3 regions of the Pedococcus sp. P5_B7 genome follow, and region 2 is predicted to be linked to each of the others. Evidence: riboswitches for the same ligand, from Rfam matches in the RefSeq annotation. Region 2 holds a riboswitch; each other region holds the start of a gene.

Region 1 (10,308 bases), on a different contig from region 2:
CCCCGTCACCCGCGGAGGGGTCGTGTGTGGGACCTGGGCGCGACGGGGCGACGAGCTCACGGTCAGCTGGCTCGACGGGACGACGCGACCCGATGCGGCCCTCGAGGAGGAGGGCACCCGCCTCGCGGCCCTCCTGGGCCGTGAGCTGCCGGTGCGGGTCACGTCCTAGGCGGTCGGTAGAGCTCCTCGACCGCGGCCTCGATGTCGTCGCCGTCGACGTCCACCGGCTCGACGTAGAGGTGGCCCTCGGCGATCAGGCCGTCGCGGACGGCCACGACGACGACTCCCCGCATGGCGAAGCCGGAGCCGTCGAGGTGGTGCCCGCGCCAGTCGACCTCCGCCCACTCGGTCTCGCCATCGCCGCTGGAGGCCAGCAGCTCGGCGTGGAAGTCGGGGACCCCCTCGAAGACGGAGGTCCAGTTGGCCAGCACCTGGGCCCGCCCCCGGAACGCGCGGCCGGGGTGCGCCGGCGTGATGCTGACGTAGTCCTCGGCGAAGAGCGACGCGAAGCGGTCGGCGTCGTGGGCGTTCTGGGCCTCCGTGAGGCGCTCCATCATGCTCGTCATGGGCTCAGACCCATCGCCGCACGTGGGACCGGTAGGCGTCGTACTCCGCGCCGAACTTGCCCGCCAGGTAACGCTCCTCCGGGCGGATCGCCCCCCACCAGAGTGCGGCGACGCCGAACGGCACGAACACCAACGCCCAGAACGAGTGCGCGAGGAGCGCCCACCCGACGTCGAACGCGATGAGCCCCAGGTAGAGCGGGTTCCGGCTCAGCCGGAACGGCCCCGACTGGAGCACCAGGACGGTGGCGCCGCCGGGCAGGACCGCAGTGCGGTGCGTCGCCATGTGGGCCAGTGTCCACCCGTTCCAGAGCACGAACGCGACGACCAGCGCCCAACCGACCCACCGGACGGCCGAGCCGGTGATCGAGACGGGGTCGTCCGTGGCCGCGCTGAGGAAGAGCCCCGCAGCGAGCGGCAGCCCCAGGGCCACCGGTGGCCAGATCCGGAACGCGGGCGCATCCACGACCGCCATCGTCGTCCGCGGCCGTCGCGACGGCAAGGGCCGGCCGCAGGTCAGGGCCGGTCGATCTCCGCGAAGACCGGACGCCCCAGCGACGGGTCGGTGAGCAACCGGCTGAAGTCGGTGGTGTTGCGCGAGATCGAGATCAGGAGCTTGCCATCGGCCAAGGCGATGCCGGGGTGGGCCAGCGGCGCGTACTTGAGCTGCCCGGAGGGGTCCTGGAAGTCCGCCCGCGCGCCCCGCTGGGCGGCCCACGGGCCGACGGGGGAGTCGGACGACCAGGCGTAGACGGCGTTGCCCAGGTCGCCGTCTCGCTTGGAGACGATGACGAACCGGCCGTCGAGCACGTCCACCGACAAGGTCTGTGAGACACCTCCGCGGGCGGGCAGGACGACCGCCGCCCGTGCCTGTTCGCCCACCCAGGTCGTCCCGTCCCAGAACTGCCACGTCGCGCGGTCGCGCGCGTCGGCCAGAGGTGCGCGGGCGGCATACAGGGCACGTCCGAAGGAGTCCTTGCTGGGCAGGCGGGTGCCGTAGACGTAGAGCCAGCCACCCCGGACCGTCATGGCCGACCCCCAGTTGACCTGGTCGGCGGCGGTGCTGTCAGGGGTGATGTCGAGCTGCTGCCGCAGGGTGGGCGCACCCCCGGGGGTGACGTCGAAGAGGGTGGCGCTGCTCCCGAGGTAGGTGAAGTCGAGGCCGCCCGCCGCGCCCCGACGGATGCGGGCGGAGACGACGACGAGGACGTCGCCGTCGGGCCGCGACAGGGACACGACGGACATCGGCCAGTGCACGACCCCGTCGGAGCGGTCCGGGATCACCGGTCCCTGTCCGGTCGCCTCGACCTGTGACGTGCACAGGCCGCTGGTGACGAGCATGGAGTTGGCGACGATGCGGGGGCTGATGCCGTCGCCGCGCACGGTGTCGCCGAACACCCAGACGATCCGGTCGTCGGGCAGGCGTGCGCTGGCTCCGATGTCACCGGCCTGCCAGAGCGGGAGGTCCAGGCCCGCGACGATCCGGTTGAGCTGCGCGACCGTCACCACGGGCGGTTTCCCGGTCGAGGTCGCCCGCGCGCAGGTCGGCGTCAACCGGGGGTATGCCGCGCCGCCCGCGGTCGTGGCGCCGTCGCCGCCGGGCGTGGTGGAGCAGCCTGCGAGCACCGCCGTGAGCACCAGCCCGAGCACCAGCCCGAGCGCTGCGCCCCCGAGGAGGGGAGGGGTGGCGCGGGGCATGGCGGCAATCCTAGGGACGCGACACGCGGACCCAACATGTGGTGCCAAGGATTCGCACCACCACCCGCATATGGTGTCTCTTGCTGGTCCGGAGGCCGCGCAATCGGTCTCCGGGGCAAGAGGGAACTCGGTGCGAATCCGGGACTGCCCCGCAGCGGTAAGCGGAAACGACCGCCGTCATCAAGCACTGCTCGCACCACGCGGGTGGGAAGCGACGGCCAGTAGGAACCGCGTCGACGACCGAGCTCGCCAGGGCTCACCACGGTCGCCGAGGCGAAGGTCCGCGAGTCCGAAGACCTGCCAGCGACCGCACACGCCGTGTGCGGTGAGTCGTGGCCTCGAGGGCGGGTCACACGACATGCACAGTCGACTTGCACCCCGGTTCCCGGAGGCGGTGGCTGTGTCGTCGTCCCCTCCTCGACCCGCGGCACCGAATCGCTCGCGAGGAGAGAGCAGTGACCGACACGACCACCGAGGTCATCGAGGACCCGGCGACGGGACGACAGGCCGGACCCCTGGCCACCGAGTCCCAGGCGCCCCGCCGCGCCAGCATGGCCGTGCGCAAGCGCAACGGCGACAGCGAACCCGTCGACGTCATGAAGATCGTCCGGGCGGTGGAGCGCTGGTGCGACGACCTCACCGAGGTCGACCCGATGGCCATCGCCACCCGCACCATCAGCGGCCTCTACGACGGGGCCACGACCGCCGAGCTCGACCGGCTGTCGATCCAGACCGCTGCGGAGATGACGGCCGCAGAGCCCGAGTATTCGCGGCTGGCCGCCCGCCTCCTGTCGAACTACATCGACAAGGAGGTGCGCGGTCAGCAGATCGCGTCGTTCAGCCAGGCCGTGCGGCTCGGCCACCTCGAGGGGCTCATCGGTGACGAGACCGCTGCCTTCGTCGAGGCGAACGCCCGCAAGCTCGACCACGCGGTGGACGTGACCAACGACCGCCGGTTCGAGTACTTCGGGCTGCGCACCGTCTACGACCGCTACCTGCTGCGCCACCCCGACACCCGGATGGTCCTGGAGACGCCGCAGTACTTCATGCTGCGCGTCGCCTGCGGGCTGTCGCACACGCCCCAGGAGGCCATCGGGTTCTACCGGCTGATGGCGTCGCTGGCCTACCTGCCCAGCTCGCCGACCCTCTTCAACTCCGGCACCCGCCACACCCAGATGTCGTCGTGCTACCTCGTCGACTCCCCGCAGGACGAGCTCGAGTCGATCTACGACCGCTACGCGCAGGTCGCGAAGCTCTCGAAGTTCGCTGGTGGCATTGGCATCTCGTGGTCGCGGGTGCGGTCACGCGGGGCGCTCATCCGCGGCACGAACGGCCACTCCAACGGCATCGTCCCCTGGTTGCGCACCCTCGACTCGTCGGTGTCGGCGGTCAACCAGGGCGGTCGTCGCAAGGGTGCCGCGTGCGTCTACCTCGAGCCGTGGCACCCCGACATCGAGGAGTTCCTCGAGCTGCGCGACAACACCGGCGAGGACGCCCGGCGCACCCACAACCTCAACCTCGCCAACTGGGTGCCCGACGAGTTCATGCGTCGTGTCGAGGCCGACGAGCAGTGGAGCCTGATCGACCCGAACGAGGTGCCCGAGCTGCCAGACCTCTGGGGGCCGGCCTTCGAGGAGGCGTATGCCGCGGCGGAGCGCGACGGGCGCTTCGTGCGCCAGGTCAGCGCGCGGGAGCTCTACGGCAAGATGATGCGGACCCTGGCCCAGACGGGCAACGGCTGGATGACCTTCAAGGACGCCAGCAACCGCACCTGCAACCAGACCAGCGACGACCAGCGACCGGGAGCCCCGGTCGTGCACCTGTCGAACCTGTGTACCGAGATCATCGAGGTCTCCAGCAACGACGAGACTGCCGTCTGCAACCTCGGCTCGGTGAACCTCGCCCAGCACCTCACCCCAGGTCGCGACGCCGTCGACTGGGAGAAGCTGCGCGCGACGGTCCGTACCGCGGTCACCTACCTCGACCGCGTGATCGACATCAACTACTACCCGAGCGAGGAGTCCGCGGCGTCGAACCCGCGCTGGCGCCCGGTGGGGCTGGGCGTGATGGGGCTGCAGGACGTGATGTTCGCGCTGCGGCTGCCGTTCGACTCGCCCGAGGCGAAGGAGCTGTCCACGCGAATCGCCGAGGAGGTCTACCTCTCGGCCCTGGAGCGCTCCAGCCAGCTGGCCGCCGACCATGGCGCCCACCCGGCATACGAGCAGACGCGCGCGGCGCGCGGTGACCTGCAGCCCGACCTCTGGGACGTCACCCCGACCCAGACGGAGCGCTGGGAGCTGGTGCGGAAGGCCATCAAGGAGAACGGACTTCGCAACTCACTGCTCATCGCCATCGCGCCGACGGCCACCATCGCGTCGATCGCGGGCGCCTACGAGTGCATCGAGCCGCAGGTGTCCAACCTGTTCAAGCGCGAGACGCTGTCGGGAGAGTTCCTCCAGGTCAACACGGCGCTGGTCCGCGAGCTGAAGGCGCGGGCGCTGTGGACCCCCGAGGTGCGCGAGGCGATCAAGCGCAGCGACGGCTCGGTGCAGGGCATCGCCGAGATCCCCGAGGACGTGCGGGTGCTCTTCCGCACCGCGTGGGAGCTGCCCCAGAAGTCGCTCATCGAGCTCGCCGCGGCCCGCCAGCCCTACATCGACCAGAGCCAGTCGCTCAACCTGTTCCTCGCGTCGCCGACGATCGGGAAGCTCAGCTCGATGTACCTCTACGCGTGGAAGGCCGGGCTCAAGACGACCTACTACCTGAGGTCGCGCCCGGCGACCCGCATCCAGCAGGCCACCACCACCAGTGTGAGGGCCACCCCAGCGACCGCGCTGGTTCCCACCATCCTGACCGACGAGGCAGCGATCGCCTGCTCCCTCGAGAACCCCGAGACCTGTGAGGCTTGCGAATGACTGTCACCAGCACGACCGAGAAGATGCTGCTCGACCCGGGGATGAACCTCACCCTGCGGCCGATGCGCTACCCGCAGTTCTACGAGCGCTATCGCGACGCCATCAAGAACACCTGGACCGTCGAGGAGGTCGACCTGCACTCCGACCTCAAGGACCTGCAGCGACTCACGGCGGCCGAGCGACACCTGGTGGGGCGGCTCGTGGCGTTCTTCGCCACCGGCGACACCATCGTCGCCAACAACCTGGTGCTCAACCTCTACCAGCACATCAACTCTCCGGAGGGCCGGCTCTACCTGAGCCGTCAGCTGTTCGAGGAGGCCGTGCACGTGCAGTTCTACCTGACCCTGCTCGACACCTACGTGCCCGACGAGAAGGAGCGGCACGAGGCCTTCGCGGCGGTCGACAACATCCCGTCGATCAAGGACAAGGCCGACTTCTGCTTCCGGTGGATCGACTCGGTGTTCGACCTCGACTCGCTGGAGACCAAGGAGCACCGCCGGGCGTTCCTGCTCAACGTGATCTGCTTTGCGGCCTGCATCGAGGGGCTGTTCTTCTACGGCGCGTTCGCCTACGTCTACTTCCTCCGCTCGCGCGGCCTGCTCAACGGTCTCGCGAGCGGCACCAACTGGGTGTTCCGCGACGAGTCGATGCACATGGCCTTCGCGTTCGACGTGGTCGAGACCGTGCGCCGTGAGGAGCCGGACCTCTTCGACGACGAGCTCGCCGACCAGGTGCGGGCGATGATGCGTGACGCCGTCGACGCCGAGGCCCAGTTCGCGCAGGACCTGTTGGGCGGGGGAGTGGCGGGGCTCTCGACGACCGACATGCGCACCTACCTCGAGTCGGTGGCCGACCGCCGGCTGGAGCAGCTGGGGCTCGAGCCGGAGTACGGCTCCAAGAACCCGTTGGCGTTCATGGAGCTGCAGGACGTGGACTGGCGCTAACTCGCCTTTTGCATGAGTGGGCGCCGGGGCTGGCTCACCACCAGCCCTGGCGCCGCGCCCAGCGCAGCAGCCACAGGCTGATCGAGGCCATCACGACGAGCACGATGATGAGCTGCACCCAGTGGGTGCTGCCGTTGACGATGACGTTCATGCCGTAGATCGACGCGATCGCGGTGACCGGCAGGGTGATCGCCGCGATGACGGCCAGCCGCTCCATCGCCACGGTCATCTTCGTGGTGACCCTGGTCTGGTAGAGCTCGATGACGCCGAAGAGGAACTGGCTCTCGCCGTCGGCGAGGCTGCGCACCCGGTCGAACTGTTCCGACAGGTCGCGTGCGTGGCGCTGCGACTCCTCGCTGGCGAACCGCTCGAGCGAGGCCAGTCGCCCGTAGATCTCGTGCGCCTGGCCGGCCTGGGTGCGTGAGATGAGCAGCTCGTGCCGGAGGAGGAAGAGCTCCTCGAGCAGCTCCTCGGGCTGGTGGAAGTCCGAGCCCATGACCCGCATCTCGAGGGCCGGAAGCCGGCTCGCGACGTCCTTGACCGCCGCGCTCTGCCGCCGCGCCACCGCCGACCCGATCGCGTAGGAGAGCTCGCTCGGGGTCTTGGGCCGGAACCGCCCCGCCCGCATCCGTTCCTGGACGGTGCGGGTCTCCTCCGTCGCATCGGAGAGCGCGACCGCCGGGTTGCGCGGCCCGTGCACGGTCACGAGGTAACGGCGGCCCACGAGCTGGTCGAGCTCGAGCATGTGGACGTGGCCGCCCTCGCCGGCCAGCGGGGTGTGCACGATGACGAAGGTGTGGTGCTCGTAGCCGTGCACGGACGGCACGAAGTTCCTTTCGCGACAAGCCTTCACGACCATCGGATGGGCGTGGAAGTGGTCGCGCAGGAGGGCCTCGGCCGCGTCGTCGAAGTCGGGCACGTCCACCCAGACGAAGCCGTCGTCGCGGCGGAGGAGGTCGTCGACCTGCCTGACGTCGTGCTCCTCGAGCCCGGCGTCGGACACCCACCAGGCGTCCATCACGGCTCTGCGCTCCTGACTCGACCGAGCCCCCGGCCTCAGCCGGTGAAGCTCGTCTCCAGCGTGATCGGGATCTTGAGCGCCTGGCTGACCGGGCAGTTGGCCTTGGCGTCCTGGGCCGCCTCCTCGAACTGCTCGGCGGTGATACCGGGGACGTTGCCGACGACGGAGAGGGCGCTTCCGGTGATGCCGGTGCCCGGCTGGAAGGTCACCCTGGCGGTGGTGTCCAGCGAGGTCGGGGGGTTGCCGGCCTTGTCGAGGACCAGGGACAGGGCCATGTTGAAGCAGCTCGAGTGCGCTGCAGCGATCAGCTCCTCTGGGCTCGTCTTCCCGTTCGGCTCCTCGCTTCGCGCGGGCCATGACACGTCAAACGTCCCGACCCCGGATGACTCGAGGTTGACCTTGCCGGCGCCCTCGAAGAGGGAGCCCTCCCAGTGGGCGACGGCGGTGCGGGTGGTGGCCATGAGTTCTCCTTCGAGCGGCGGGACGGTCATCCCCAATCTAGGCGCTGCACCGACATCCGCAACGGGCAGGGACGAAGGACCCTGTCGTGGCGGGCGTCGTGGACCCAGGCTCGAGGGACGAAGGGGTGCCGATCACGATGCACCTCTCGTCGGTGAGAGGAGCGAACGATGCTGGTCCGTGAGCTGGTGACCCGTGAGGTCGTCTCGGTCAGGGACGTCTCGGCCCTCGACGCGGCGGTGCGTGTCCTGGCGGAGCACCACATCTCCGCGCTGCCGGTGATCGACGCGAACGGGAGGGTCGTCGGCATACTCAGTGAGGCGGACGTCCTGCGGCTCCATGTCGCGGCGGACCCCCGAGCCCACCTCCGGCCGGTCGACGACGGCCCGGTCCAACCGTGGCCCGCCACGGTCCGCGAGGTCATGACTGCCGACCCCGTGGTCGCCCATGAGTCGAGCGACGTGGCGGATGTGGCGCGCACCCTCGCGGACACCGGGTGGAAGAGCCTGCCCGTCGTCGGCGGCAACGGAGAGCTCGCCGGGATGGTGAGCCGCAGCGACGTCATCAGGGCACTGGCCAGTCGCGACGCCGACATCTGGCTGCGAGTGGTCCGGGACTTCGCGGAGGTGGACCGGTCCTCCTGGCATGCCTCCGTATCCCGTGGGGTGGTCACGGTCACCGGGGTGCGGCCCGGTGGGGATGCGCGGATCGCGGCCGCCATGGTGGCGACCGGGCCGGGGGTGCGGGACGTGGTGGTCGAGGTCGAGGCGGACCCGGTGGGCTGACGAACCCGGTTCGGTCCGCATCCCGCGACCCCTCACGACCTACGATGGGCCCCGTGGCAGACCAGGTGGGACCGGCGGACCCAGGGCCAGGCAGCATCGCCCGACTCTCCGGGCTCGACCTCGACGACCTTCTCGAGGAGCTCAGGTCCCGCGCCGGCAGTGCACGGACGGCGCAGGCGCGGCTCGAGGCCCTCCTCGACGCCGTGGTGGTCGTGACGTCGGACCTGGAGCTGGCGGCCGTGTTGCGGCGCATCGTCGAGTCGGCCTGTCAGCTGGTCGACGCGACCTATGGCGCCCTGGGCGTGCTGGGCCCCAACGGCGAGGAGCTCATCGAGTTCGTCACGCACGGGATCTCGGAGGAGGACCGAGCGGCCATCGGTCCGCTGCCGCACGGGCGGGGTCTGCTCGGCATGATCATCACCAGTCCCCACCCCCAGCGCGTCGACCGGATCAGCGACCACCCCGACTCCTACGGCTTCCCTCCCAACCACCCGGAGATGACGAGCTTCCTCGGGGCACCGGTGCGGATCCGCCAGCAGGTCTTCGGCAACCTCTACCTCACCGACAAGCGCAACGCCGAACGCTTCAGCGCGGACGACGAGACGATCCTCACCGCGCTGGCGGCAGCGGCCGGGGTGGCGATCGACAACGCCCGGCTCTACCACCGCAGTGTCACCCAGCAGCACTGGGGCGAGGCGACCCGAGACCTCGTGTCGGCGCTGCTCGCCGGGGAATCGGAGGCCGAGGTGCTCTCCGATGCTGTCCGGCGCGTGCTCGCCCTCACGGGTGCTGAGGGTGCCTTCATCGCCCAGCCCTCGGGTCGCGACCTGGTCGTCGTGGCCTCGGCGGGGCCGGAGGCGGCCGACGTCGGCGACGTGCTCGAGGACGCGGAGACGCGGGCCGTGCTGGCAGCGGCGCCGGCTGAGCCCGATCCGGCGGCGGACCACGTCGTGGTCCCGCTCTCGGTGGGGACCCACCAGGCTCTGGGCGTCCTGGTGGTACGCGGACTGCCGGCTGAGCTGGGTGGCACCTCCGCGCCCCTGCTCGACTTCGCCCAGCGACTGGCCGTGGGTCTCACCGCCGCCAGTGCGCAGCGCGAAAAGGCGCGCATCGACCTCCTCGAGGACCGCGACCGGATCGCCAGGGACATGCACGACCACGTCATCCAGCGCTTGTTCGCCACCGGCATGTCGTTGCAGTCCGCGAGCCGCCTCACCAGCGAGCCGACTGCGCGCGAACGCATCGAGACCGCGGTGGACGAGGTGGACGCGGTCATCAAGGACATCCGACACACGATCTTCGCGCTCAACCGTGCGCCGGACGCCCGCAGCCTGGCCTCCGAGGTCACCACCATCTGCGAGGGCGCTGTCGTGGGTCTGGGGTTCGCGCCGTCCCTGACGATGCGTGGCAACGTCGCGGACGTTCCCGAGCAGATCGCGGCAGACCTGTTGGCGGTGGTGCGGGAGGGGCTCAGCAACGTGGCGCGGCACGCCCGGGCCAGTCAGGTCGAGGTCCTCATCCAGGTGTCCGACACGGTCCTGGTCCGGGTCCTCGACGACGGCGTCGGCGCGGCGGCCGACGCCACCCGGTCCGGACTCGACAACCTCGCGCGGCGCGCGAGCAGTCGAGGTGGTCGCTTCGAGCTCGCGGCGGCGACTGCCGGCGGCACGGTGCTCGACTGGCAGGTGCCGTTGGCACCGCCCACCGACTAGCCCCCCACGCGTCGCAGGACTTTCGGCCCTGTCCGCCCCGGGTCGCGGTTGGCATGGTCAGGACATGACGTCGCGACCCCACACCGAGTCGCCTGCCGGTCACCGGCTGCCCTCGTCCGACCTGGTGGGGGCACCGGTCGTCGTCGGGTTCGACGACGGTGCCGCCTCGGTCGCAGCGGTCCAGTGGGCGGCCGTGGAGGCCGCCCGGCTG
Region 2 (10,308 bases):
TCTGCACCATCGGGATGGTGGGGATCGCGATCTCAGGTGTCGCGCGAACGGACTGACTCATGTGTGCCTCCTGTGGGATGACTGCGTCCCGTGCGATGGGCGATCCTCGGTGCCGGGTCTGGCTTCACACGCTCACAGGTCGGAGGCGGGTGTCACAGTAGCGCGACTGCGCCGGAATCTCGCCGGCTTCCTGCACCAGGATCTCGCACACCGTAGCAGCCACTGAGGTTTGCGGGTCAACGACCTTGCCCAGGCATCTCACCCTCCGACTGCAGGCTGACGACGTCGCCGATGACGGTGATGGCAGGGGGTTCGACGGCTGCTGCAGCGGCACGGGCAGCAATGTCGGCGACCGTCCCGGTCACGACCCGCTGCCGGGGTGTGGCACCGTCGGCGAGGACGGCGGCGGGGCAGTCCGCCGGCATGCCGGCGGCGACCAGGGCTGCGGTGATCTCGGGCAGGGTTCTCACTCCCATCAACACCACGAGCGTCGTCCCTGACCGGGCGAGCGCCGCGTAGTCGAGGGTGCATTCGGCGTGACCTGGCGGCACGTGCCCGGAGATGACGGTAAAGCCCTGGGAGAGACCACGGTGCGTGACGGGGATGCCGGCCAGCGCCGGCACGGCGGTCGCCGACGACACCCCTGGGATGACCTGCACTGGCACGCCGGCCTCGGCGCAGGCCAGCACCTCTTCGCCACCCCGGCCGAACACGAAGGCGTCGCCGCCCTTGAGCCGCACGACATTGCGACCCGCCAGTGCGTGCTCCACGAGGAGGCGGTTGATCTTCTCCTGCGGGGTGGCGCGTCCGTGCGGCTCCTTGCCGACATCGATGATCTCCGCGTCTCGCCGCACCCACTCGAGGATGCCGGAGGATACGAGCCGGTCCGCGAGGATCACGTCGGCGCGTTCGAGGGCGTCGCGGCCGGCGACCGTCATCAAGCCTGGGTCGCCGGGGCCGGCGCTCACCAAGGTCACGGTGGCCGGAGTCGGCATCGGTTCGCTGCTCATCGCGTGGCATTCTCCACGCTGAGGGCGAGGGCGCTCAGCAGGGCCCCGGTCGCGGCTGCGGGACGGACGGCGATCCGGACCCAGGAGTCGTCCAGCCCGGGGAAGGTGTCGCAGCGCCGGACAGCGAAACCACGGTTGCGCAGCTGCGCATGGGTGCCCGGTCGAACTCGCGCGAGCACGAAGGGGGCGTTGCCCGGCACGTGAGGTATGCCGAGCGCGTCCAGACCCTGGGTCAGGCGGGCTCGGTCGCGGGTCAGCGCGACCGCGCGCGCCGATCGCTCCTGCACAGCTCTGGTGCTGGTGGTGGCGATCATGGCCGCGGCCGCGCTGGTGGACACCGACCAGGGCGGCTGTTGGCGACGCATGTCGGCCAACAGGTGGGGGTCGCCCACCACATAGCCGGCGCGCACTCCCGGGATACCCCACAGCTTGGTGAGGCTGCGCACGACGACCAGGCCCCTTGCCGAGACACCGGCCAGGGAACCGGGCTCCTGCGGCAGTGCGTCCATGAAGGCCTCGTCGACGACGACGATGCGTCCTGGTCGCAGGAGCCCGCGAATCACTCTCTCGTCGTGCAGGACCCCGGTCGGGTTCGTGGGGTTGCCGACGACCACCAGGTCGGCGTCTTCAGGCACCACCTCAACGGGGATGTGGAAGTCCTTCTCGGGTGGGCAGAACACGCGGGTGGGGGACAGGCCGGCCGCGGTGAGCGCCACTTCCGGCTCGGTGAACTGGGGATGGATGACGGTCGGGTGACGCCAGGGCCGGGCGCGGGCGATGAGAGTGAACGCCTCTGCCGCCCCGGCGGTGGCCAGTACCTCGGCCGGCGGCCGGCGGTGGGCGAGGCTGATGGCGTGCTCCGCCTGGGCCGCGTCGGGGTACCGGCCCACGCTGGTGAGGCTGTCCGTCAACGCCGCCGTGAGCCACTCCGGGGGTTCGCCGGCATACACGTTCACGGCGAAGTCGGCCAGGTGGCCGGTGAGTTCTCGGTCACCGTGGTGGCGCAGCGGTTCGACCACCTGGGTCGGTGTCGACACGGGCCCTGCCGAGGTCGTGGACGACGGCGTCACCATGGTCGGGGCGAGTGCCGGGCTGGGTGCGAAGGAGCGGGCCGCGTCGGCAAGACGGGTGGCCAGGGCGGGGTGTCCGGCCCAGTGCACGTGGAGGTACGACGCCGACAGGGTGTCCGACCCGAAGCCGGCGGGTGCACCGTCGAGCAGGAATGCGGGCCGGGTGCCGGTCGCGGGTGTGACCGACGTGCGGTGGAACTCGTGTCCGCGGATGAGGGTTCCCGAGGGGCCGGTGAGCTGGTCGGCGGCGACCGCCGCGGTCCGGTAGCCCAAGGTCAGCCGGGGAGTCATGGCTGCGTCGGCGGCGAGGGCGCCGACCATGGGGCGCCCGTCGAGGCTGCGGCACAGGTAGAGCAACCCGGCACACTCGGCGACCGTCGGCACGCCGGAGGCCACCGCGTCGAGGATGGTGGCGCGGAGGCGGTGGTTGGCCGAGAGCTCGCCGGCATAGACCTCGGGGAAGCCTCCGCCCAGGTAGAGGGCACGGACCCCGGGCGGGAGGTCCTCGTCGGTGAGCGGGTCGACGGTGACCACCTCACACCCGGCTGCTCGCAGGAGTTCTTCGGTCTCGGTGTAGCGAAAGGTGAACGCCCTGCCGCCGGCAACGGCTACCAGTGGCCTGGAGGCGCCACTGGGCGCCACCTCGGCAGCTGCGCTCCATGGCTCGCCTTCGAGGTCCGGAGCCTCTCGGGCCACGTCGAGCAGCAGGTCGAGGTCGATGGTGGCCGCGATGCGCTCGGCCAGCAGGTCCAGCGTGGCAGCGGCCTCGGGACGCTCTGCGCTCGGGACGAGCCCGAGGTGACGCGACGGGGCAACGATGCCGTCGTCGCGCTGGAGCACTCCGAGCACGGGGAGACCATTGCCGGCGAGTGCGTCCAGCACCTCCCGGGCATGCCGCTTCGAGCCTGCCTTGTTGAGCACGACACCCGCGATCCGCACCGAGGGGTCGAAGGTTCGCATGCCGTGGACGACGGCGGCCACGGATCGGGAGGCTTGCGACACGTCGACGACCAGGACCACCGGCGAGCCGGTCAGGGCTGCCACGTGTGCGGTCGACGCGAAGCCAGCCCCACCGAGCTGGCCGTCGTACAGACCCATCACGCCTTCCACGATCGCGACGTCGGCACCGACGGCACCGTGAAGCAGCAGGGGGACGACGCGCTCCTCGCCGACAAGGAAGGGGTCGAGGTTGCGGCCTGCCCGACCTGTGGCCAGTTCGTGGTAGCCGGGGTCGATGTAGTCGGGACCGACCTTGTGTCCGCTGACGACGTACCCGCGACCGCGCAGTGCGGCCATGATCCCGGTCGCGATGGTCGTCTTGCCGTGTCCGGAGGCGGGTGCTGCGACCACGACGCGGGGCAGCTTCATGCGCCGGTCACCACTCGATCCCCTTCTGGCCCTTCTGCCCGCTCTCGAACGGGTGCTTGACCTGGGTCATGTCGGTGACGAGGTCTGCCAGCTCGACCAGGCGGGGATGCGCGCGCCGACCGGTCACGATCACGTGCTGGTGTCCGGGGCGTTCCGCGAGCGTCGTCAGCACGTCGTCCAGGTCGACCCACCCCCACTCGATCAGGTAGGTGAACTCGTCAAGGACGTAGAGGTCGTGCCGCTCGTCAGCCAGTCGACGCTTGACTTCGGCCCACCCCTCGGCTGCTGCGGCGGCGTGGTCGTCTTCGGTGCCTTCCTTGCGGGACCAGGACCAGCCGGCGCCCATCTTGTGCCACTCCACCGGGCCGCCCTCGCCGGTCTCCTCGTGCAATGCGCCGAGACGCTCCAGAACGGTCTGCTCGCCGATCCGCCACTTGGCGGACTTCACGAACTGGAACACCCCGATGTCCCAGCCCTGGTTCCAACCCCGAAGGGCTAGCCCGAAGGCACCGGTTGACTTCCCCTTGCCGTTGCCGGTGTTGACGACGAGCAAGGGTCGGTTGCGACGCTGTCTGGTGGTGAGCCCGTCATCGGGGAGCGCCGGCACTATTCCCTTCGCCATCAGGCCGCTCCTCCTGCGACTGCGCGGGTCCCGGCGCGTGCAACCGCGGTCAGTGCTGCGGCATCGACCTCGTCCACCGGTAGGTGGATTGCGCCCAGCAACTCGGCCAGACGCCTGGCCTGGCCCATCCGGAACCGGCCGCTCTCGCAGTCAACGACCACGGACGACAAGCCGGTGCTGCCGAGCTCGGCCGCGGCGCGATGGGCGCGGCCCATGGCGTCCGGCCCGTGGGTTGCCCGACCGTCGGTGACCACCACCAGCAGTGGCCGGCGGCGCGGATCGCGGATCCGCTCGACCCTGACCACGTCTGTTGCCTTCAGGAGCGCCTCGGCCAGCGGGGTCCGCCCGCCGGCCGACAGGTCGCGCAGCCGAGCCACGGCGATCTCGACCGAGCCGGTCGGGGGCAGGGCCAGCTCGGCCCGCTCTGCGCGGAACGTCACGAGCCCCACCTTGTCGCGTCGTTGGTAGGCGTCGGTGAGCAGGGAGAGGATCGCCGTCTTCACGGCGGTCATCCGCCGGCGGGCGGCCATCGAACCGGAGGCATCGACGCAGAACAGCACCAGGTTCGACTCGTGACCCTCCTTGACCGCGATCCGCAGGTCGTCCGGGCGCAGGAGGAGACGGCCGTCACGGCGGCCGCGGGCTGCTTGGGCCGGCGCCGCGGCGCGGATGGTCTCGAGCAGATGCAACGTGCCGGTGTTCTCGGTAGGACGCGTGGCACCGATCCTGCGGCCAGTCTCGGTGATCGCTCGTGACCGACGTCCCGACTGTCCGACTCCGACTCCTTTGGCCGTGAGCAGTCGGGGGCGGTAGGTCTCACCCGTGGGCGCTGTCGTGGCGGATGCGCCACCCGTCGGTGCCTGGCTGTGCGCGTCAGCCCGCTCTGGGGCGTCGGCAGGTTCGCGGGGTTGGTCAGGGGCTGTCTTGCCGGCCTCGGGAGTCCCATCGGGAGTCCGATCGGGATCAGACCCCGGCTCGGGGTCCGGCCCCTGATCGGGTTCGGGCTCAGTGCCCGGGCCTGGGTTCGGATCGGGGTCCGGGTCCGGGTCGGGGTCCGGATCGGGGTCGCTGTCGGGGTCGTCGAGCAGCTGGTCGAGCAGTTCCTCATCGATGCCGGGAGCGTCGAACGGATTGCGTCGCCGACGATGCGGCAACGCGAACCGGGCGGCCACCTTGATGTCCGCGGCCTCGATCCCCGTCCGGCCCTCCCACGCGGCGTGCGCCGCGGCCGCGCGAGCGGTCACGATGTCAGCACGCATGCCATCCACTTCGAAGGCGGCACAGATCTCGGCGATCCGGAGCAGGGTCGCATCGTCGAGCACGACGGCCGGGAGCAGCGCTCGTGCCTTGACGATGCGCTCGCGCAACTGCTGCTCGTCGTCGGCGAACCGGGCGTCGAAGGCGACCGGGTCGGCGTCGAAGGCGAGTCGGCGACGCACCACCTCGGCACGCAGGTCCGGCTGCCGCGCCGCCGCCACCTGAACGGTCAGGCCGAACCGGTCGAGCAGCTGCGGGCGTAGTTCGCCTTCCTCGGGGTTCATGGTGCCGATGAGGACGAAGCGGGCGGCGTGCTCGACCGAGACACCGTCTCGCTCGACGGAGACCCGGCCGGTCGCGGCGGCGTCCAACAGCACGTCGACGAGGTGGTCGTGCAGCAGGTTGACCTCGTCGACATACAGGATCCCGCGATGCGCACGTGCGAGGAGGCCCGGCTCGAACTCGGCGACACCGTCGGCGAGGGCGCGCTGCAGGTGCAACGAACCGAGCACTCGGTCCTCTGTGGCGCCCACGGGCAGCTCCACGAGCCGCACCGGACGGGACTGGATCGTGGCGTCCGCGTCGAAGGGTGCGTCGGGGGACAGCGGCGCAGGGTCGGCAGGGTCGGAGGAGAACCGGTCGCCTGCGACGACGTCGATCTCCGGGAGCACGGCCGCGAGCGCACGGACCGCGGTGGTCTTGGCCGTTCCCTTCTCACCCCGCACCAGGACTCCACCGATCTCGGGCGAGATCGCGGCAAGGAGCAGGCCGAGGACAAGGTCGTCGGAGCCGACGACGGCGGACAACGGAAAGTGAGTGGGATGCTGTGGTGGCATTGGGGGCTCCCGCGCTCTGTGCCAGCGATGCGCCGAACGCGGTTGCGTCCGTAGCCCAGGCGCCGAGGCCGGTCTTCGGACTTCCCGGAAGATGTTCCGGGTCACCGCAGCGGGCCCTGTGCCGGATTCTCACCGGCTTCCCGATTCTCCCTGACCGCAGAACTGTGACGTCCAGCAGCTTGGGCACCTCGGGCCTGGAGCACCGGAGTCTAGGGCCTGGCTCGCGAGACGGTCACTGCGCGTGGTGGCGTAGCGTGACCTGCCGTGACCCTCGCACCACGCCGTCCGCGATTGCCCCGTCAGTGCGGGAGCCTGGGGTGCTGAAGGTGCAGGTGGTGGGCATCGGCGCCGACGGCTGGGCGGGGATGGGCGAACCGGCACGGAACCTGGTCCAGACAGCCACCGTCGTGCTGGGCGGTCAACGGCACCTGGAGCTCCTGCCGGACGTCCCGGGTCAGCGCCGGGTCCCTTGGCCCACACCGCTGCGCGAGGGACTGCCCGGCTTGGTCGCCACACTCGACGGCACCGTCGTGGCCCTCGCGTCAGGCGACCCCCTGCTCTCCGGCGTCGGTTCCACCTTCGTGGAGGTGCTCGGTGCAGAGGCGGTCACGGTCATCCCGGCCGTGTCCTCGGTTGCGCTGGCCCGAGCTCAGATGGGGTGGGCTGCCGAAACCACCGAGGTCCTTCGAGATGCGGGCACGCTGGTGCGCCACCTTGCCCCCGGCCGGCGGATCCTGCTGCTGTCCAGCGACGGGTCGACGCCCGCCAGCGTCGCGGAGATGCTTAGGCACCAAGGGTTCGGCGCGAGCCAGCTCACGGTGCTGGCGAACCTCGGCGCCGACGACGAGTCCACGCACAGCACCACGGCCGAGGAGTGGGCCGGTGAGGCCCCACCACTGCACGTGCTCGCCATAGAGTGCGCCGGCTCCACGACGCTCGGCCTGCTCGCCGGCCTGCCGGATGAGGCGTTCGAGCACGACGGCCAGCTCACCAAGCGTGACCTTCGCGCCAGCGCGCTGGCGCGGCTCGCCCCGCAGCCCGGCCAGCTCCTCTGGGACGTCGGCGCTGGTGCGGGTTCGGTGGCCATCGAGTGGCTGCGGGCCCACAGGACATGCCAAGCCCTCGCAGTCGAGCGGTCGGCGGAGCGGGCCGAACGCATCGCGCGCAACAGCGTGAGCCTCGGCGTCCCCAGCCTGCGCGTCGTGGTGGGGAGCGCACCAGAGGCACTGGCTGGTCTTCCTACCCCGGACGCCGTGTTCGTTGGTGGTGGGGCCACGACGCCAGGGCTGCTCGAAGCGTGCTGGTCGTCGCTCGCACCGGGAGGGCGGCTGGTCATCCACGGGGTCACGATGGAGACGGAGGCCCTTCTCGGGCAGTGGTATGCCGGTCGCCGCGGTGAGCTCGTGCGGCTCTCGGTCGAACACGCGTCGCCGCTCGGTGACTTCACCGGGTGGACACCGGCCCGCACGGTCACGCAGTGGGCTGGGAGGAAGTCGTGACCGTCCACTTCGTGGGCGCCGGCCCGGGCGCGGCCGACCTGCTCACCCTCCGTGCCGTCGCGCTGCTGGGCGACGCGGATGTTTGCCTCTACCCCGGCACCTACCTCGACGAAGCGGTCCTCGGGCACTGTCGACCCGATACACGGTTGGTCGACACCCAAGACCTCGACCTGGACCAGATCGCCACCGAGCTCGTCACGGCAGACCGGGCCGGCAAGTCCGTGGTGCGGCTGTGCTCTGGTGACCCGTCGATCTACTCCGCCCTGCACGAACAGACCCGCCGACTCGACGCGGCAGGCGTGCCGTGGGATGTGACACCCGGTGTCCCTGCCTACGCTGCCGCTGCCGCGCGCGTGGGTGTCGAGCTGACCGTGCCCGAGGTGGCGCAGTCGGTGGTGCTGACCCGGATGCGGATGCGGTCGACCGCGATGCCGCCGGGTGAGGCACTGGCGGCATTCGCCGCCACTGGGGCGACGCTGGTGCTGCACCTCGCGATCACCCAGACGCGAGCGCTCGCGCAGGAGCTCGCCTGCTCCTACGGTGCCGACTGCCCAGTGGTGGTTGTGGCGAACGCCTCGCAACCCCGCGAGCTCGTGCTTCGGGGGACGCTGGCCGACATTGCCGACCAGGTCGAGGAGGCGGGCCTGCGGCAGGCGGCGGTCATCCTCGTCGGACCGGTCCTGGGAGCGCGGGTTGAGGGGACCGGGTCGTACCTCTACGACCCGGCGCGTGATCGCGCCGGCAAGGGTCAGCCCTCGACGTAGCGTGGTGTCCACACCCGCCCTGAGCCGGTGACCCGCGTCCCGCTTGCACCGATGATGAGCAGGCAGCGCATGTCGATCTGGTCCGGGTCGAGGTCGGCCAACGTCGTCACCGTGAGCGACTCGTTAGGCCGGCCCACGTCCCGCCCCACGACGACCACGGTGTCCGGGCTGCGGTGCTCGACGAGGATCCGTCGCAGCTCCCCGACCTGGGTGGTGCGTGAGCGTGAAGCGGGGTTGTAGACCGCCATCACCAGATCGGCCTCGGCGACCGCGCGAACGCGATGCTCCACGACGGACCACGGCTTGAGCCGGTCCGACAGGCTGAGCACCGCGAAGTCCGCCCCGATCGGCGCGCCCGCCCGAGCGGCCACCGCCTGCACGGCGCTCACCCCCGGCACGACCCGGATCGGCACCGAAGCGAAGGCGGCGTCTTCGGCCGCCTCGAACACCGCCGACGCCATACCGAACACACCCGCGTCGCCGCCGGACACCACGGCGACCCGCTCACCTCGCATGGCCAGGTCGAGGGCGAACCGGGCGCGGTCGACCTCGACGGTGTTTCCGGAAGCGTGGCGCTGCAGCCCGACTCGTTGTGGGACACGGTCGACGTATGGCGCGTAGCCGACGACATGGTCCACTTCACCCAGGAGCCGCTCGGCCTCGGGCGTGAGCCAGTCGCCCGGGCCAGGTCCCAGGCCCACCACGAGCAGCTCGCGACCCTCGTGGTGGGTCTCGACGTCGGAGTCGTCGGCACGTCCGGGCTGCGGGTCGTCATAGCGGCGCCGGCCACGGTGGTCGTCGCCGGGCACCACGATGAGGGAGAAGTACGGCACCGTGTCCGGATCGACCTCGGCGGCCGGGAGCCAGCGCTCCTGGGACATCGAGGCGCGTTCGACATACCAGGCATCGGCCAGCCGCCCGGCCTCCTCCAACGCGGCGCGCACGTCGCGAAACGTTCGACCGAGCTTCATGATGATCGCAGCATCGGTATCGGCGAGCCGACGCGCGAGCTCGGGGCGGGGAAGGGTGCCCTGCAGGACCGTCAGGACGTCGCTCTGCCTTGCCAGAGGTCGCTGCAGTGCCGCGGTCGCCGCGGTGAAGGCGGGTACGCCGGGTACCACCTGCGTCTCGAACCGGTCGGACAGGCGGTCGTGCAGGTACATGTACGAGCCGTAGAGGAACGGGTCGCCCTCGGCGAGGACGACGACGTCACGCCCGGCGACGAGATGAGCGCTGAGTCGTCGCGCGCACCCCTCGTAGAAGTCCGCCATGGCCCCTGCGTAGCCGCCGGGGTGGTCGGTCACCCCGGTCGTGACGGGGTACTCCAGCACCTCCTCGACGACACCCTCCGGCAGGTAGGGCTCAGCGATCCGGCGCGCGTTGGAGCGTCTGCGCGGACCCTGGTGATAGGCGACGACGTCGGCGGCGCCGATCAACCGGACTGCCTTGACGGTGACCAGCTCTGGGTCACCGGGCCCGAGTCCGACGCCGAACAGACGCCCGAATCCGTGGTCGGACGCGGTCACTCGCGCTCCTGAGCCAGGGCATTCAAGGCTGCCGCGGCGATGGCCGAACCGCCGCGGCGCCCACGCAGGGTGAGGAACGGGATGTCCAGGCCGTGGTCCCGCGCCAGCGCGGCCAGCGCCTCCTTCGCCTCGATGGCGCCGACGAAGCCGACGGGGACTCCCACGATCGCGGCGGGCCGTGGGCCTCCGTCGAGGAGCATCTCCAGCAGGTGGAACAGTGCGGTCGGTGCGTTGCCTACCGCGACCACGGCGCCCTCGAGCCGGTCGCCCCAGAGGGAGACGGCCGCTGCCGACCGCGTCGTCCCCCACTGCTGCGCGAGATGGGGCACACGGTCGTCCCGCAGCAGGCAGATGAT
Region 3 (10,308 bases), on a different contig from region 2:
CCGGCTGCCGGCGTCGACCCGGTCGAGGTGCTCGAGCTCCCGGGACGCGCGGGGGTGGTCGTCGTGGGCTTCGGCTTCGGCTTGGGGGCGGGCGGCCGGCTCGACGACGAGGACGGGCTCGGCGACGGCTTGGGTGCGGCTGCGGCGGGCGGAGGGCTGCTGGGAGCCCCTCCGGAGCCGAACGCGAACCCGATCACGCTGCCGGCCGCTGGGTTGTAGTCCGCCACGCCGGAGCTGCTGTAGGTCCACGATCCGCCACGGGGTGCGTGGAAGAAGGCCCAGTAGGCGCTGGCCGGAGGCATCCGCTGGCAGGACTGGTCGGCAGGGACGCTGTTGATCTTGCAGACCACCGTTCTCGGGTACTGGACCGGGCTCACGACGGTGGCGACCTTTGTGAGCACCTTCATGGCGGAGGTGTCGTCCGCGGCGCAGAGCGTGCTGCTGCTCGAGCCGTAGTCGATCACCACCGTCACGCCGGTCGAGCTGCTGCAGGCCGCCGCCTGGGCGGCCCCGCCCGGGAGGGCGAGGCCGCCGGCGACCACCAGACCGGCAATGGCGACGAAGCGCGCGACCAGCCGCATCAGGCGTGCACGCCCTTGCGCCGGGCCAGGACGATCGCGCCGGCACCGGCCAGCAGCAGCAGTGCGCCCAGCAGGGTCATCGCCGCCACGTCGGTGCCGGTGAGGGCCAGCGAGCCGGGCGTGGCCGACCCGGGGTCGGCCGGGTCGTTGCTCCCCGTCGAGGGAGTCGAGGACGTGCTCGTGGTGGACGACGCAGGAGAGGTGGTCGTCGTGGTGGTCGTGCGGCAGTCGAGCGTCGGCGCGGTGGCCGCAGCCCCGTCAGCCGTGACCGTCAGCAGCGAGTCGCCGGCCAGGCCCAGGGTCGCCTGGGGCGTGGCCCGCAGCGCGCGGTCGATCGCCGCAGCCGTCGTCGGGGCAGCCTTGAGGGTGGCGTGGTCGGCCGCGGTGAAGGCGATGCCGCCGCGGAGGCCGGCGGCGAAGGAGCAGTCGAACTGCAGACCGGCCAGGAAGTCCTGGGCGCTCGCGAGCTCGGCGTCGAGGCCGCCCGCGGCGAAGGCCTGGGCTGCGACGCCCGCGGTGTTGGCGTTGTACTGACCGTCGTCGTTGAGGAAGCCGCCGTTGGGCGCCTGGTGCGACGAGAGCCACTCGAGCGCGTCCACGGTCGCGGGGTCGTCCGCGCCCAGCAGGCCGACGAGGGCCTGGGCGGCGAAGGCGGTCGCGTCCGCGTCACTGGAGCAGGCAGCACCCGCGACGTCGAGGTTGCCGCGGAACCCGCCGTCGTCGCACTGCTGGTCGAGGAGGTAGTTCCCAGCGGCGTCCGGCACCGAGCCCGTGGCGCGACCGAGGGCGATGATGTCGAGGACCTGCCCGATGGTGTTGGAGTAGTCGCCGCTCGGGTTGGTCGCGTCGCCGAAGTTGGACTTGTCCGAGAAACGACCGCCAACGGTCATCAGGCCCTCGAGGCGGGCGACGAGGTCCTGCCCACCGAAGGCGGTGGGGTTGCCGCCCTGGGCGACCACGCCGAGGACGAGCTTGCCGAGCGGGCCGGCGTAGGTCTCGGCGGTCGGGGAGCCGGGCGGGTCGGGGTAGCCCACGTAGTCGTTCACGTGTGCGGCGAGGTAGTCGGTGGTGGCGTCGGCCTGGTCGAGGCCGGCGCCTGCGCCGTCCAGCGCCAGGACGGCGTCAATGGTGTTGCCACCGTCGAAGAACGTCGAGGCGGGGTAGTTGTAGTGGTCGTCGCGCGCGGCGAGGGTGCGCACGATGAAGCCGGCGGCGTACGCGGCCTGGTCGGTGGGGTCACCCGGGACCAGGGCCGCTCGCAGGGTGGACCCCGTGCCGAACGGCATCCGCTCCGACGTCGCGGCCAGGGCCTTGGACCTCGCCGCGGTCTTCGGCTTCGACGGGGTCGTGGTCGTCGTCGAGGGCGGCGTGGTGGTCGACGTCGTGGCCGACTCGGTGGAGGTGGAGGTCGACGTCGACGTCGACGTCGACGTCGACGGCGTGGTGGTGCTCGAGCTCGTGCCGGTGGTCGTGCCGGTGGGCTCGGTCGTGCCGGCGAACGCCGCGCCGGGGACGACCAGGCTGGCCGCCAGGGCCAGGGCGAGCGCCGCCGCCGGACGGGCGGTGCGAAGGGTGCGGTGCATGGTGCCTCTTCAATGCGAACGGTGTCGCGACGGTGCACCGGCACCAGAACGTGAAAGACCCCCGGCGTCGCTGGAGCGACATCGGGGGGCGGCCTCGGACTGGGTGTCCGGGCTCCGCCCCGCGTACCTCGACGGAAATGGAGCCGCTTCGCGTACCAGGTGTTCCGGCTTGCCGCGTTTCAGGCGGCCTACGGTTGCGGGTCAGCGCCGGCATCTGACCGGCTTCCCCTGGTGTCGCGTCGTGGTGTCGCCATGCGGTCGGGGACCTCAGGGCAACGCCGCTCAGACTACACCGCACGACGGCGTCCTCCGGCCGTGCGCACGTGCCCTTCGTCACGGATGGCTAGACTGGGGTGCACAGGCGTCGAACCGGCCATCACCGGGGAGCCTCCGGAAGAACGGCAGGGCGCCCCGCGGCATACGCAGGACACCCGGCTCACTAGAACCGGACGGGTGGGTCCGTCACAACCTTGGGCAAGAGCGGCCGTATGCCGCGTGCGTCAGCACGCGGGGCACGGCAAGCGAGGTGGCACCGCGGTGCCGTCGGGAAACCCGGCGACGTCGTCCTCGTGTGAGAACACGAGTGATGTGAGGACCGCCGACACCATGACCTATCCCAAGGTCTCCAGCGACACAGTCTCGAGCGACACAGTCTCCAGCGACGCCCCGGGCACCTCCTCGGGCGTTCCCGCGTCCCCGCGCTTCCCGGAGATCGAGGAGCGCATCCTCAAGTACTGGGACGAGGACGGCACCTTCATCGCGTCGGTGGAGAACCGGTCGGCCGGCACCAACGGCGACAACGAGTTCGTCTTCTACGACGGCCCGCCGTTCGCCAACGGCCTGCCGCACTACGGCCACCTGCTGACCGGCTATGTCAAGGACCTCATCCCGCGCTACCAGACGATGCGCGGGCGCCGGGTCGAGCGACGGTTCGGGTGGGACACCCACGGCCTGCCCGCCGAGCTCGAGGCGATGGCCCAGCTCGGCATCAAGACCAAGGACGAGATCCTCGAGATCGGCATCGAGGAGTTCAACGCCAAGTGCCGGCAGTCGGTGCTGAAGTACACGGGGGAGTGGCGCGAGTACGTCACCCGCCAGGCCCGCTGGGTCGACTTCGACAACGACTACAAGACGCTCAACCCCGACTACATGGAGTCGGTCATCTGGGCGTTCAAGTCGTTGCACGACAAGGGCCTGATCTACGAAGGCTTCCGCGTCCTGCCCTACTGCTGGAACGACCAGACGCCGTTGTCGAACCACGAGCTGCGGATGGACGACGACGTCTACCAGATGCGGCAGGACCCGGCCGTCACCGTCGGCGTGCGGCTGGACACCGGCGAGCTGGCCCTGGTCTGGACGACCACGCCCTGGACCCTGCCGTCGAACCTGGCGGTGATGGTCCACCCCGACATCGACTACGTCGTCGTGGAGTCGGCCGTCCCCACGGGCAGCGCCGAGCGCTACGTCATCGGTGCGGAGCGCCTCCCGAGCTATGCGCGTGACCTGTTCGGCGACCCCAAGGCCGACGTCGAGTCCTTCGTCGTCGAGCGGCTCAAGGGTCGCGACCTGATGGGTCGCTCCTACACGCCGCCGTTCAACTACTACGAGGGTCACGAGAACGCCCACCGCGTGGTCGAGGCCGACTTCGTCACGACCAGCGACGGCACCGGGCTGGTCCACAGCGCCGGGGCGTTCGGTGAGGACGACAAGATCGTCACGGACCGCGAGGGCATCGAGCCGGTCATGCCGGTCGGCCCGGACGGGTGCTTCACCTTCCCGGTCGCCGAGTACGAGGGCATGCTCGTGTTCGACGCGAACCTGCCGATCATCGACCACCTCAAGGCCGCCACCCGCGGCGAGGCCGACCACGGCTCGGTCACGGACGGCACCGTCCTGGTCCGCCGGGAGACCTACGACCACTCCTACCCGCACTGCTGGCGCTGCCGGCAGCCGTTGATCTACAAGGCGGTCTCGAGCTGGTTCGTCGAGGTGACCAAGTTCAAGGACCGCATGCTCGAGCTCAACGAGCAGATCGACTGGACCCCGGACCACATCAAGAACGGCCAGTTCGGCAAGTGGCTCGACAACGCCCGCGACTGGTCGATCACCCGCAACCGGTTCTGGGGCAGCCCGGTGCCGGTGTGGCGCTCCGACGACCCGCAGTACCCGAGGATCGACGTCTACGGGTCCTTCGAGGAGATCGAGCGCGACTTCGGTCGGCTGCCCCGCAGCGCCGACGGCCAGGTCGACCTGCACCGCCCGTTCGTCGACGAGCTGACCCGGCCCAACCCGGACGACCCCAGCGGGCAGTCGACGATGCGCCGCGTCGAGGACGTCCTCGACGTGTGGTTCGACTCCGGCTCGATGAGCTACGCCCAGGTGCACTACCCGTTCGAGAACGCCGAGTGGTTCGAGCACCACTTCCCGGCCGACTTCATCGTCGAGTACATCGGGCAGACCCGCGGCTGGTTCTACATGCTGCACATCCTCTCGACGTCGCTGTTCGACCGCCCGGCCTTCAGCTCGGTGATCTGCCACGGCATCGTGCTCGGCTCCGACGGGCAGAAGATGTCGAAGTCGCTGCGCAACTACCCCGACGTGCGCGAGGTATTCGACCGCGACGGCGCCGACGCGATGCGCTGGTTCCTCATGGGCAGCCCGATCCTGCGCGGTGGCAACCTCATCGTCACCGAGCAGGGCATCCGTGACGGCGTGCGACAGGTGATCATCCCGCTGTGGAACACCTGGTACTTCTTCTCGCTGTACGCCAACGCTTTTGGTGCGAGTGGGAGCGGGTACGAGGCGAGGTGGTCCACGGCCTCCACCGACCCGCTCGACCGCTACCTGCTGGCCAAGCTGCGCCAGTACGTCGAGACGATGACGACCCAGCTCGACGGGTATGAGGTGGCGTCGGCGTGCGAGACGACGCGTGGCTTCCTCGACGTGCTCACCAACTGGTACGTGCGCCGTTCGCGCGAGCGGTTCTGGGACACCGCGACCACGGCGGGCGGTGGAGCCGGCGGTGCTGCCGAGCAGGCGTTCGACACCCTCTACACCGCGCTGGAGGTGCTGTGCCGCGTGACGGCGCCGCTGCTCCCCCTGGTGACCGAGGAGATCTGGCGCGGCCTGACCGGTGGCCGTTCCGTGCACCTCACCGACTGGCCCGAGGCCTCGGACCTGCCCGCCGACGACGCGCTCGTGGCGGCGATGGACCGGGTCCGCGACGTCTGCTCCGTCGCCTCGTCGCTGCGCAAGGCCGACGGGCTCCGCACCCGGCTGCCGCTGGGTGACCTCACCGTGGTGGTGGCCGACGCCGCCGCCTTGAAGGCCTACGCGCCGATCATCGCCGACGAGGTCAACGTCAAGCAGGTCACCCTCATCGACGAGAGCGACCCGGCCGCGGCCGCGTTCGCGGTCGACCAGCGGTTGACCGTGCACGCCCGGGTGGCCGGGCCCCGACTCGGCCGAGAGGTGCAGAAGGTCATCCAGGCCTCGAAGTCGGGCGACTGGTCGGTGGACGAGGACGGCACCGTGCAGGCCGGCGGGATGGTGCTGCAGGAGGGCGAGTTCACCCTCGAGCAGGCCTTCCTCGGGGAGAAGGACGAGCGGCACAGCCGCGCCTTGCTGCCCAATGGCGGCGGCGTCGTCGTCCTGGACACGCTGGTCACGCCCGAGCTCGCGCAGGAGGGGCTGGCTCGCGACATCGTGCGGGCCGTCCAGCAGGCCCGGCGCGACGGCGGGCTCGACGTGTCCGACCGGATCTCGTTGACCGTCACCGGTTCCCAGGCGGTCTGGGAGGCGACGGTGGCCCACCAGGCCCTGATCGTCGAGGAGACGCTGGCCAGCCAGTTCGGGTCCGCACCGCAGCTCGAGGCCCTGCCGGAGCGCGCCGACGTCGTCAGCGCGACGGTCGGCGACGGTGAGCCCGTGCGCATCAAGGTGATGAAGCTGTGAACTGACGCTGCGGGACGAAACGGGCGGCGGTCCTCTGCGACCGCCGCCCGTTTCGCGTCGGGGGTGGTCGCTGCGGGAGGATGGGGGCATGCCTGCTCCTGATACCGCCCAGCGCGAGGCCGCGCACAACCTCGAGGTCATGAAACGGCTCCGTGAGGTCGAGCAGGCCATCGACGCTCGCGCGCCGGAGACCGACATCGAGCCGTCCCTCGACCAGATCCGTGCGGTGATGGACCTTCTCGGCGACCCCCAGCGCAGCTATCCGGTCATCCACCTCACCGGCACCAACGGCAAGACCTCGACGACGCGGATCATCGACTCGCTGCTGCGCGAGATGGGGCTGAAGACCGGGCGCTTCACCTCGCCCCACCTCCACTCGATGCGTGAGCGGATCGCCCTGTCCGGGGTGCCGATCAGCCCGGAGAAGTTCATCGCGGCCTACGACGAGGTGCTGCCGTTCGTCGAGATCGTCGACGCCCAGTCCGCGGAGGTCGGTCGCCCGCGGATGAACTACTTCCAGATGCTCGTGGCCATCGCGTATGCCGCGTTCGCGGACGCGCCGGTCGACGTCGCCATCGTGGAGGTCGGGCTGGGCGGGGCGTGGGACGCGACGAACGTCGCCGACGGCCAGGTGGCCGTCGTGACGCCGGTCAGCCTCGACCACACCCGCATGCTCGGCGACACGGTGGAGGCGATCGCTGACGAGAAGTCGGGGATCATCAAGGCCGATGCCCTGGCCGTCATCGGCGTGCAGGAGCCGGAGGTCACCGAGATCATGGCCCAGCGAGCGGAATCCGTGGGCGCACGGATCGCGTTGGAGGGCAACGACTTCGGCCTGCTCACGCGTGAGGTGGCCGTGGGTGGCCAGCAGATCTCGGTCCGCGGCCTCGGTGGCGAGTACGAGGACCTGCTGCTTCCGCTGCACGGTGCGCACCAGGCCCACAACACGGTGCTCGCCATCGCGGCGGTCGAGGCGTTCCTCGGCGGCGGCGAGCAGCGCCTCGACCCCGACACCGTCCGGGCGGGCATCGCGGCCGTGGCCTCGCCGGGGCGGCTGGAGATCGTGCGGCGTTCGCCCACCGTCCTCGTCGACGCGGCGCACAACCCCGCCGGCGCGCTGGCGCTGCGAGCCGCCCTGGAGGACTCGTTCAACTTCGCGAGGATCATCGGGGTGATCGCCATCCTCAAGGACAAGGACGCCACCGAGATGCTGGAGATCCTCGAGCCGGTGCTCGACCACGTCGTCGTGTCACGGACCACCTCGCCGCGGGCGATGCGCCCCGACGAGCTCGGCGAGCTGGCGGTCGAGATCTTCGGCGAGGACCGGGTCACGGTCGTCCAGGACCTGCCCGACGCCCTCGACACCGCAGCGGGCCTGGCCGACGAGGGCGGCGTCGGTGGGGGAGTGCTCGCCACCGGCTCGGTGACGACTGCGGCCGAGGTGCGCATGCTGCTCGGCGCCACCGAGGTCTGACCGACCCCGGCCACCCGAGCGGCCCGACCCCTCGACGGGACCGGGCCGCTGCGGGGTCCGCTACTTCTTGCCGATCTGGCCCACGTCGAGGTGGGTCTTGGCGTCGGCCTTCGCGTGCTTCTCGGCGCGCTTCTCCTTGATGGACTTGCCCGCCTTCTTGGCCAGGTGTTGTCGAGGTGACTTGTCGGCCATGGCTGTGCTCCCAGCGCTAGGAAGCCTGAATGACTCCGTGCTCTGACAGTACGCCGTCCCGGCGCCTGCACGCGGCCGTGACCGCACGGCATACGCTCGAGGCATGATCGGGAAGTTCGTGGTGCTCGTCATCGTCGTGGCCGTCGTGTTCTGGCTCGTCACGAGGTTCCGTGACAACGGCCGAGGTGGTCGATGAAGGGGATCGTCTTCTACGGCTCCCTCGGCAAGTTCACCTGGCGGATGCTCGCCACCGTGCTGGGCAGCCAGGGAGTCGTCGTGTTCCTCGGGGCCCTGGTCGCGCGCGGGCTCGCCAGCGCCCAGGGTGACGACCGCAGCCACGCGTGGCTCTGGACCGGTGTCGGGCTGGCGCTGCTCTGCTTCCTGGCTGCTGGGCTGATGCGCCGCCCGTGGGGGGTGACGCTGGGCTGGCTGATCCAGGTGCTCACCTTCGCGAGCGCCGTGGTGGTGCCGGCCATGATCGGCGTCGGGGTCATCTTCCTCGTGCTGTGGGTGGGCTCGCTGGTCCTGTGCCGCCGGGTCGAGGACCAGGTGGCGGCCCGGGTCGAAGCCACCCAGCAGTAGCCACCGCGACCAGGGGCAGCCAGAGCTTGGCCGGCCAGATGGCGGCCCGCTCGGCGGTGCCCACCCACTCGTCGTGGCCCAGCAGCGCCACGAAGCAGGCGACGCCGACCAGGGCGACCGTCGCGAGGCCGAGTCCGACCCGCCGGGCGACGCCCGGAGCGAGCATTCGGGCGTGGAGCAGCAGCGCCAGCGGTTGCGCCGCGAAGACGGGCAGGGCGACCAGCGAGTGGGCGGTCGGATGCGTGTCGACCGGCAGCAGGCCGACGCCGACGGAGGCGAGGCCGGCCACCACCCAGAGCCAGCCGACCAGAACCCTGCGGGCACTGCGCCCTCGACGCGCGAGCAGGGGTACCGCGCCGCCCGCCTGGAGCAGCCCGAAGACGACGAAGGCGGCGTTCATGGCGACGGGCGCCGAGGAGCAGCCCGCGTCACCGGGGTCGCAGGCCGTGCCGAGGGCGCTGATCGTGTCGTCCCGCCCCGAGTAGGCAACCCCGGCCAGGGCGGCCACTCCCACCTCGCCGACGAGGTAGAGCGGCTGGGCCAGCCAGGCGGCATACGCGAAGGCCTCGCTCGTCCGCCTGGCCCCTCGCACACCGTGACGCTAGCCCCTGCTCTGCTCGGTAGGCTGGCCGACGTGACGACTCAGACCGAACGTTCCCTTGTCCTGGTCAAGCCCGACGGGTTCGCCCGCGGCCTCTCCGGAGAGGTCCTGCGCCGCATCGAGGCCAAGGGCTACACCCTGGCCGCGCTCGCGGTGACCACCCCGACCCGCGAGCAGCTGGCCGAGCACTACGCCGAGCACGAGGGCAAGCCGTTCTACGAGCCCCTCGTCGAGTTCATGTCCAGCGGCCTGGTCGCGGCAGTCGTCATCGAGGGCCACCGCTGCATCGAGGGCTTCCGGGCCCTGGCCGGTGCCACCGACCCGACCGCGGCGCTGCCCGGCACGATCCGTGGCGACCTCGGCCGCGACTGGGGCAAGAAGGTCCAGGAGAACATCGTGCACGGCTCCGACTCCGCGGAGTCGGCCGCGCGCGAGATCGCGATCTGGTTCCCGAACCTCTGACCGGCGGGGCCGCTGAGCCCCGGAGCCCTACGGGGTCTCGAGGTCGTCGAGACTGCTGATCACCACTTCGAGGAGCGCGGCCAGCTGGCCGCGCTCCTTGCGGGTCAGGCCGGCGAGGACGTCGGACTCGACGACGTTCGCCTCGCGCACGGCCGCCCCGAACAGCTCCCAGCCCTGGTCGGTGAGCTCGACGAGCACCCGGGTGCGGTTGTCGGGGTCGGGGGAGCGGCGGACCAGTCCGCGTTCGGTCATCTTGTCGAGCCGGTGCGTCATCGAGGACGCCGCCACGTTGCTGGCATCCGCGAGGCGGCTCGGCGTCATGGGCGCGCCGTCGGCGGTGGCCAGCTGGGCCACGACCGACCACTCGCCGTGCGACAGGTCGAGGTCGACGAGCTGGCGGGTGTACCACTGCTCGAGCTTGCGGCTCATCGAGTTCACCGCCGTGATGACCCGCTGCACCGACTCGTCCCCGCCGGCCGCCACATAGGTGGCGACGGCTTCCTGGTACTGCTCCTGGGCGCTCGGGGCGCGCTTTCCGCGGGGAGGCATGGCCCCATCTTCGCATGCTAAGATTTCGATATCGAAATATTCGGACTCGAAGAACTGTTGACCCTCCCATGCGCGCCCGTCTCCTGATCATCGCCTCAGCCGTTGCCATGCTCGGCTGGGGCACCGTCCTGCCCTACCAGTACGCCTACGCAGCCACCACGCGCGGCTGGGGCTCGCTCGTCGCGGCCGCCGCCTCGAGCCTGTTCTCGGTGGGCGCGCTGCTCGCGGCGCCCGTCGGCGGGCGCCTGGCCGACCGCAGGTCACCGGTCGCGGTCGCCGTCGCCGCCAAGGTCGTCGCCGCAGCCGGAGCCGCATCGCTGATCTGGGCGA

What was found. Region 2 has a riboswitch for cobalamin ahead of ACXJKD_RS13550 (magnesium chelatase subunit D family protein). Riboswitches for the same ligand answer to the same signal wherever they lie in the genome.
Region 1: it holds a riboswitch for cobalamin, as region 2 does, so the genes downstream of both, ACXJKD_RS19935 (ribonucleoside-diphosphate reductase subunit alpha) here and ACXJKD_RS13550 (magnesium chelatase subunit D family protein) in region 2, are expected to answer to the same signal.
Region 3: it holds a riboswitch for cobalamin, as region 2 does, so the genes downstream of both, ACXJKD_RS16385 (hypothetical protein) here and ACXJKD_RS13550 (magnesium chelatase subunit D family protein) in region 2, are expected to answer to the same signal.

The regions. Positions count from the first base shown of each region.
Region 1 is NZ_JBFULM010000011.1:35,543-45,850, reverse strand. It holds gene ACXJKD_RS19955 (DNA glycosylase AlkZ-like family protein) at 1-169, shown strand, start outside; gene ACXJKD_RS19950 (nuclear transport factor 2 family protein) at 159-566, opposite strand; gene ACXJKD_RS19945 (methyltransferase family protein) at 571-1,029, opposite strand; gene ACXJKD_RS19940 (DUF4185 domain-containing protein) at 1,080-2,261, opposite strand; cobalamin riboswitch at 2,329-2,580, shown strand; gene ACXJKD_RS19935 (ribonucleoside-diphosphate reductase subunit alpha) at 2,717-5,176, shown strand; gene ACXJKD_RS19930 (ribonucleotide-diphosphate reductase subunit beta) at 5,173-6,120, shown strand; gene ACXJKD_RS19925 (magnesium transporter CorA family protein) at 6,155-7,138, opposite strand; gene ACXJKD_RS19920 (OsmC family protein) at 7,177-7,602, opposite strand; gene ACXJKD_RS19915 (CBS domain-containing protein) at 7,771-8,385, shown strand; gene ACXJKD_RS19910 (GAF domain-containing protein) at 8,439-10,097, shown strand; gene ACXJKD_RS19905 (universal stress protein) at 10,162-10,308, shown strand, end outside.
Region 2 is NZ_JBFULM010000005.1:265,560-275,867, forward strand. It holds gene ACXJKD_RS13530 (CbtB domain-containing protein) at 1-61, opposite strand, end outside; gene cobA (uroporphyrinogen-III C-methyltransferase) at 237-1,010, opposite strand; gene ACXJKD_RS13540 (cobyrinate a,c-diamide synthase) at 1,007-3,448, opposite strand; gene cobO (cob(I)yrinic acid a,c-diamide adenosyltransferase) at 3,456-4,070, opposite strand; gene ACXJKD_RS13550 (magnesium chelatase subunit D family protein) at 4,070-6,133, opposite strand; cobalamin riboswitch at 6,213-6,369, opposite strand; gene cbiE (precorrin-6y C5,15-methyltransferase (decarboxylating) subunit CbiE) at 6,481-7,662, shown strand; gene ACXJKD_RS13560 (cobalt-precorrin-4/precorrin-4 C(11)-methyltransferase) at 7,659-8,426, shown strand; gene ACXJKD_RS13565 (precorrin-2 C(20)-methyltransferase) at 8,411-9,952, opposite strand; gene ACXJKD_RS13570 (precorrin-8X methylmutase) at 9,949-10,308, opposite strand, start outside.
Region 3 is NZ_JBFULM010000007.1:78,415-88,722, forward strand. It holds gene ACXJKD_RS16380 (hypothetical protein) at 1-581, opposite strand, end outside; gene ACXJKD_RS16385 (hypothetical protein) at 581-2,164, opposite strand; cobalamin riboswitch at 2,266-2,393, opposite strand; gene ileS (isoleucine--tRNA ligase) at 2,771-6,118, shown strand; gene ACXJKD_RS16395 (bifunctional folylpolyglutamate synthase/dihydrofolate synthase) at 6,207-7,592, shown strand; gene ACXJKD_RS16400 (hypothetical protein) at 7,653-7,784, opposite strand; gene ACXJKD_RS16405 (DUF4233 domain-containing protein) at 7,977-8,366, shown strand; gene ACXJKD_RS16410 (DUF998 domain-containing protein) at 8,275-8,958, opposite strand; gene ndk (nucleoside-diphosphate kinase) at 9,001-9,429, shown strand; gene ACXJKD_RS16420 (MarR family winged helix-turn-helix transcriptional regulator) at 9,457-9,978, opposite strand; gene ACXJKD_RS16425 (MFS transporter) at 10,047-10,308, shown strand, end outside.